Linked DNA regions of Paraflavitalea devenefica. The protein of the gene in region 2 binds, or shares a complex with, the protein of the main gene of each other region. Links are inferred from orthologs where the notes say so. Each region holds a gene or a part of one and is shown on either strand. Other genes may lie near its edges.

The links.
Region 1: the proteins of secA (region 2) and secY are in contact, whole or in part, in a crystal structure (PDB 3DIN), measured with the Thermotoga maritima proteins. The link is inferred for Paraflavitalea devenefica from one-to-one orthologs. Residues at the interface, in WP_004082002.1 of Thermotoga maritima: Glu261, Ala262, Arg263, Lys300, Ala301, Arg302, Thr303, Ile304, Ile305, Leu323, Tyr324, Asp325, Pro326, Val329, Ser330, Tyr333, Ile336, Lys340, Phe345, Val349, Glu363, Phe364, Tyr374, Ser375, Gly376, Gly377, Glu393, Ile395, Thr482, Ser483; in WP_004081795.1 of Thermotoga maritima: Glu108, Gly109, Glu110, Glu111, Ala236, Glu237, Arg238, Arg239, Ile240, Thr241, Ile242, Gln243, Tyr244, Ala245, Arg246, Arg247, Val248, Thr249, Gly250, Arg251, Arg252, Val253, Tyr254, Gly256, Ala257, Ser258, Thr259, Tyr260, Leu261, Pro262.

Annotation. Positions count from the first base shown.
Region 1 is NZ_JAARML010000004.1:771,448-774,480, forward strand. The notes cover bases 74-3,033. They hold secY (preprotein translocase subunit SecY), read right to left. Parts: upstream 2,240-3,033; coding sequence 908-2,239; downstream 74-907. Other genes in these bases: map (type I methionyl aminopeptidase), read right to left, coding at 74-828; rplO (50S ribosomal protein L15), read right to left, coding at 2,324-2,773; rpmD (50S ribosomal protein L30), read right to left, coding at 2,827-3,009. Outside these bases: more of map, read right to left, coding at 13-73. UniProt on the Escherichia coli protein: The central subunit of the protein translocation channel SecYEG. Consists of two halves formed by TMs 1-5 and 6-10.
Region 2 is NZ_JAARML010000003.1:91,906-95,851, reverse strand. Bases 1-3,873 are described here. They hold secA (preprotein translocase subunit SecA), read left to right. Parts: upstream 1-352; coding sequence 353-3,673; downstream 3,674-3,873. Other genes in these bases: HB364_RS18845 (nitrilase family protein), read left to right, coding at 3,811-3,873; HB364_RS18855 (c-type cytochrome), read left to right, coding at 1-39. Also shown: more of HB364_RS18845, read left to right, coding at 3,874-3,946. UniProt on the Escherichia coli protein: Required for protein export, interacts with the SecYEG preprotein conducting channel.

The DNA.
Region 1 (3,033 bases), on a different replicon or contig from region 2:
CCAGCTTCAATGTTAACTAACCAGCTCTGCCTGGTCCACAACAAGGTGGGCATTTGCTTTCTCCGCCGCTTCAATAATACTGTAATCAGATAAAATATCAGCCTTGTTCTTTTGCACAGCCACATCATGCTCAAAATGCACAGAAGGTGAATGGTCTACCGTACGTACGGTCCAGCCATCAGACTCGGTATACACTTCTTTCTTCCCCATATTGATCATAGGTTCAATAGCCAGTGCCATGCCTTCTTTCAGTTTGGCGCCGGTACCACGCTTGCCATAATTAGGTACTTGCGGGTCTTCATGCAGACTTTTACCCAGGCCATGCCCTACCAGTTCACGCACTACCCCATACCCATATTTCTTTTCGGTATGTTCCTGTATAGCAGCCCCTATATCCCCGATACGATTACCAGTTACAGCCTTTTCGATGCCTTTATACAGTGATTCTTTGGTAACGCGGATCAGCTTCAATACTTCAGGTTTTACGTCCCCTATCGCAAACGTATAGGCATGGTCGCCATGCCAGCCGTTCTTAATAATGCCAATATCCACGGAAATAATATCGCCGTCCTTTAACTCTCCGCTGTTGGGAAAACCATGCACCACCACATCATTTACCGATATACAGGAGTTGAACGGATAGCCATGAAAACCAAGGAAAGAAGGTACGCCACCATGATCGCGGATCATTTCACCGATGGTCTTATCCAATGACAGCGTGGTAATTCCCGGACGGAGTAACTTAGCTATTTCAGCCAAAGTAGCGCTCACCAGTAAGGCGCTTTGCCGCATAAGCTCTACTTCAGCCGCTGTTTTAATATAGATCATTCGCTGGTATCTTTTGTTTAAAACAAAACCTGACAACTACTATAACAGTTGCCAGGTTTTAAAGTTGTATAATGAGGTATTACAGGGAGGCGGGCGATACTGCCTGACGACCCTGTACGCGTCCACTCTTCATCAAACCATCGTATTGACGCATCAAAAGTTGAGTTTCAATTTGTTGCAGTGTATCCAGGACAACACCCACCATGATCAGCAGGGAAGTTCCTCCAAAAAAGGAAGAAAAAGACTGTGAAATGCCCAAACGTTGCGCAAATCCGGGCAGGATACCTACTACAGCCAGTAATACAGCGCCTGGCAACGTGATCTTATCCATTACAGAGCCAATATAATCGGCTGTAGGCTGGCCGGGTTTCACACCGGGAATGAACCCATTGTTACGTTTAAGATCATCAGCAATTTGCTTGGGATTAAAGATCAGCGCTGTATACAGGAAGGTAAAACCAATCACCATTACAGCATAGATTAGCATATACCAGAAGTTGCTGTGATCGCCAAATATTCTGGCCAATCCACGGGTAGAGTCAAAGTTGGACAACAAAGTAGGCAGGAACATAATGGCCTGTGCAAAGATGATAGGCATTACACCAGCACTGTTCACCTTGATGGGCAGGAACTGGCGGGCGCCACCAAACTGGCGGTTACCTACAATTTGTTTGGCATACTGTACAGGTATCTTACGAACCCCCTGGATGAGGATGATCAGTCCCATAATAATGGCTACCAGTACAGCGATCTCTATCACAAAAAGCAATATACCACGGCCGCTTCCGGTAGTGGTTTTGGCTGACCATTCCTGCATCAATGATTGCGGAAGGCGAGCCAGGATACCCACCATGATGATTACGGAGCTACCGTTACCCAGCCCTTTATCAGTGATCTTTTCACCCAGCCACATCACGAATAATGTGCCGGCGCTGAGAATAACAGTGGTAGAGAGCCAGAAATAAGAAGAATAGGCTTGTACCATGGCATCCTTGTTCGTCTGGTGCAGGTAAGCCACATAGGCGCTGGCCTGCAGGATAGCAACGGCTACAGTAAGATAGCGAGTGTATTGGTTGATCTTTTTACGACCACTCTCTCCTTCTTTTTGCATCTTCTGGAAGGGGGGATAGAGGATGGTCATCAACTGCATGAAGATCGAAGCGGAGATATAAGGCATGATACCCAATGCCAGGATGGAAGCCTGTGAAAAGGCGCCGCCGGCAAAAGCATCAATCAGGCCCAGGATACCACCGCCGGATGCGGCCGTATTGATCTTGGTAGGATCAATACCGGGCAGTACGATGTGTGTACCGAGGCGATATACAGCTATCAGGGTAATGGTCACCAGGATCTTACTCTTCAGCTCCTCAATACTCCAGATATTCTTCAGGGTTTGTATGAATTTTTTCACGGAATCCAGAAATTTATTATGATGGCCTCTGTCGTTAACAAAAAAAGACGCATTCGGAGATGCGTCTATGCAAGTTACGTAAAATTACTTTACAATTTCCACAGTACCGCCGGCTGCTTCAATGGCAGCTTTGGCTTTTTCGCTGATCGCATTCACCTTGAAGGCTACCTTGCTTTTCAGCTCGCCATTACCCAATATTTTCACCAGGTCGGTACGGCTAACCAGGCCATTGATATACAGGTTCTCCAGGGAGAATTCTTTCAGTTCATACTTTTCAACGAGGTGATCTACTTGGCCGAGGTTAAACACCTTGTACTCAACCCTGTTTATATTAGTAAAACCACGTTTTGGCAAACGGCGCTGGATAGGCATCTGACCACCTTCATGCGCGTTCTTACGTTGGTAACCGGCACGGCTCTGACCACCTTTGTTACCTTTGGTAGAGGTACCACCCTTTCCGGATGCTTCACCACGACCTAATCTTTTTTCTCTATGCGTTGCGCCTTCTGCGGGCTTAATGCTGTGTAATTTCATGTTTTTTGATTTTTACTCAACGGGGAATCTCCCCTCGCTTTTTAATTTGATAATTACTTAACCTCTTCTACTGTTACCAGGTGGGTTACTTTACGCACCATACCCAGTATTTGCGGAGTTGCTTCCACTTCTTTGGTAGAATTCAGCTTATTCAAGCCCAATGCCTGAAGCGTTAACTTCTGACGTTCAGGTCTGTCAATTCCACTTTTTACTAAAGTGATCTTAATCTTGCTCATGATTTAATCATTATGATCAACCAT
Region 2 (3,946 bases):
AATGTAGTTAAACCAGGGGTAATAGCCAATAAGGAGTAATTTCTAATATCTCTTACTCATTGATAATCAATAAAGGGGTTCAAAAGCCAGTTACTGATTGTTGAACCCTTTTTCTGCCTTTTTGCCCGGAATAAGAGTAACCTATTACCTTCATTCGTCAGCTTTCACTCCCATCGCTTTTCCTTACCTTTGACGTCCTGTCAAATTGGCTCGTTATCAAAGTATAGCACTTTTTTTGACAACAGTATTGGCTCACAGATCCCACAGATTTTCACAGAAACCCATGTCTCTGTGTTAATCAGCCAGATCTGCGGGAACTTTGTTACAATTAAATCATCAACCAGCTATAATCATGTTAGGTTTTTTATCTAAAATGTTCGGAGGCAGCAAGTCGGAGAAGGATATTAAAACTATCCAGCCCATCGTGCAGCAGATCAATCAGCACTTTGCTGCTTTCCAGTCCCTGAGCAATGACCAGTTAAGGAATAAAACACAGGAATTCCGTCAGCGCATAAAAGCCCACCTGCAAAAGATTGACGACGAAATTGCCGGGCTGAATAAGCAGGCTGAGGAACTCCCTTTCAGTGATATTAATGGCAAAGACGTTATTTACCAGGAGGTAGATAAGCTGATCAAAGACCGTGACAAGCAGATAGAAGTAGTATTGAAAGAATTGCTGCCCGAAGCTTTTGCTGTGGTCAAAGAAACCGCCCGCCGCTTCAAGGAGAATACAGAGCTCGTAGCCACCGCCACTCAGCTGGACCGCGACCTGAGCGTGAAGAAAGACTATATCCGTATTGAAGGCGATAAATCCATTTTCAACAATACCTGGAATGCCGGCGGCGCCCCCATTACCTGGAACATGGTGCACTATGATGTGCAGCTTATTGGTGGTACGGTATTGCATGAAGGGAAGATCTCCGAAATGGCCACCGGTGAAGGTAAGACCCTCGTATCTACCCTGCCTGCCTATGTAAATGCATTGGCCGGGGAAGGCGTGCACATTGTAACCGTGAACGATTACCTCGCCAAACGTGACTCCGAATGGAACGGGACCATTTTTGAATGGCTGGGCCTTACAGTAGATTGTATTGACAAGCACCAACCCAATAGTGCCGACAGGCGCAAGGCTTACCAGGCCGATATCACCTACGGTACCAATAACGAATTTGGTTTTGACTACCTGCGCGATAACATGGTGCATACACCGGAAGAAATGGTGCAGCGCAAACACCATTTCGCCATGGTGGATGAGGTGGATAGCGTATTGATCGACGATGCCCGTACGCCGCTGATCATTTCAGGTCCTGTACCCCGTGGCGATGATCAGCAATACCATATACTCAAGAGCCGGGTGGAAAGACTGGTAGACATGCAAAAGCAGGTAACCAACAAATACCTGAACGAGGCTAAAAAGTTATTCGCCGAGGGAGATGATGAACCCAAAAGCGGCGGTCTGGCCCTGATGCGCGCCTACCGTGGCTTACCCAAAAACAGCGCCCTGATCAAATTCCTGAGCGAGTCGGGTGTACGGGTGAAGCTGCAAAAATCAGAGAACTATTACCTGGCCGACCAGCAGAAGCAAATGCCTGTGGTAGACCAGGAATTGTATTTCCATATTGACGAAAAGAATAACCAGGTAGAATTGACCGACAAAGGTATCCAGGCAATCACCAAATCCGGTGAAGATCCTGAGTTCTTTGTACTGCCGGATATTGGTGTGCAACTGGCAGAGATCGAAAAAGAAGAGCTGGACAGTGAAGAAAAGCTGCAACGCAAGGAAGCTGTACTGAATGACTATACTATTAAGGCCGACCGTATCCATACGGTACAGCAGTTATTGAAAGCCTATACCCTGTTTGATAAAGATGTAGAATATGTGGTGATGGAAGGGGCGGTAAAGATCGTTGATGAACAAACGGGTCGTATACTGGATGGCCGCCGTTACAGCGACGGTTTACACCAGGCCATTGAAGCCAAGGAAAACGTGAAGATCGAAGCCGCTACACAAACCTACGCTACCATTACCTTACAGAACTACTTCCGTATGTACCATAAGCTGGCCGGTATGACCGGTACAGCGATCACAGAAGCCGGTGAGTTCTGGGATATTTACAAACTGGATGTGGTAACCATTCCTACCAACGTAACCGCCATCCGCAAAGACCATGAAGACCTGGTATATAAAACCAAGCGTGAAAAGTACAAAGCCGTTATTGATGAGATCGAACAACTGCGTAATGCAGGCCGCCCGGTACTGGTAGGTACCACTTCTGTAGAGGTGAGTGAATTGCTGAGTAAGATGATGGCGGGTAAAAAGATTCCCCACAACGTATTGAACGCAAAACAACACGCCCGTGAGGCGCAGGTAGTGGCCGAAGCTGGCCTGGCCGGCGCTATCACCATTGCCACCAACATGGCGGGTCGTGGTACGGATATCAAGCTGGGGCCTGGCGTGAAAGAAGCCGGTGGTTTGGCCATTATTGGTACCGAACGCCATGAAAGCCGTCGTGTAGACAGGCAGTTGCGTGGCCGTGCAGGCCGTCAGGGCGATCCCGGTACTTCCCAGTTCTATGTATCACTGGAAGATGAGCTCATGCGTTTATTTGGCAGTGAGCGCATCGCTTCCATCATGGACCGCTTTGGTTATAAGGAAGGCGAAGTGATCCAGCACAGCATGGTGACCAAGAGCATTGAACGCGCACAGAAGAAAGTAGAAGAGAACAACTTCGGTATCCGTAAGCGTTTGCTGGAATATGATGATGTGATGAACAAACAGCGGAACGTGATCTATAAGAAACGTAACCACGCCTTGTTTGGAGACCGCCTGGCGCTTGACCTTGATAACGCCTTCTATATTGTAGCAGAAGGATTGATCAGCTCATTCCAGGAGCAGGATGACTATGAGGGCTTCAAAATGGCAGCGATCGTCAACTTCGGTATAGACAGCGCCATCACAGAAGAAGAGTTCAAGAAAAGCAATCCCAACCAACTGGCCGACCAGCTTTACAATGAAGCCGTTACCCGCTACCAGCGGAAACTGGCCGAAGTACAGCAGCAGGCAGTACCGGTATTCAAAAATATCCGCACTACCCAGGGCAGCCACATCGAAAATGTGGTAGTACCCTTCACCGATGGCAAGAAAGGCATGCAGGTGCTGGCCAACCTGAATAAGACCGTTGAAACAAGTGGCCGCGAACTGACCAACGCCCTGGAACGCCAGATCACCTTAGCCATCATTGATGATGCCTGGAAAGAGCACCTGCGGGCCATGGACGATCTGAAACAAAGCGTACAGACAGCCTACCTGGAACAGAAAGACCCGCTGGTGATCTATAAGATCACGGCCTTTGACCTGTTCAAGCGTATGGACAGTGATGTAAATAAAGACATCATCAGCTTCCTGTGCCATGCCAACATACCTGTGGAGCAGCAGAACGGCCAGCAGATCAGGGAAGGACGTGAAGAGAAAACAGATATGAGCCGTATGCAGGCCAATAAGGAAGACATTGAGCGTCGTGGCGATGACTATGCAGCCAATGAAAATGATTATTATGATCCCTCCCCTGTTAAACAGGAGCCTGTACGTGTAGGCCCCAAGGTAGGACGTAATGATCCATGTCCCTGCGGCAGTGGCAAGAAGTTCAAGAACTGCCACGGTAAAGACGCATAAGTATTTAATGATAATATTTCAAAAAGCATCCACTTGTGTGGATGCTTTTTTTATTCGCAATTCCTTTGATTTTGCCATGCTAAAAGCCCTGTACATTTGCGTGTACAACCTATTACAGACAACTTATCCCGGGAACAATGAACAACCTAAAAATAGCAACCGCTCAATTTGAAAACAAAAGCGATGATAAAGCATACAACCTTTCCGTTATAGACCAGTTGGCACAGAAGGCAGTTTCACAAGGCGCCCATGTCATTGCTTTTCATGAATGCT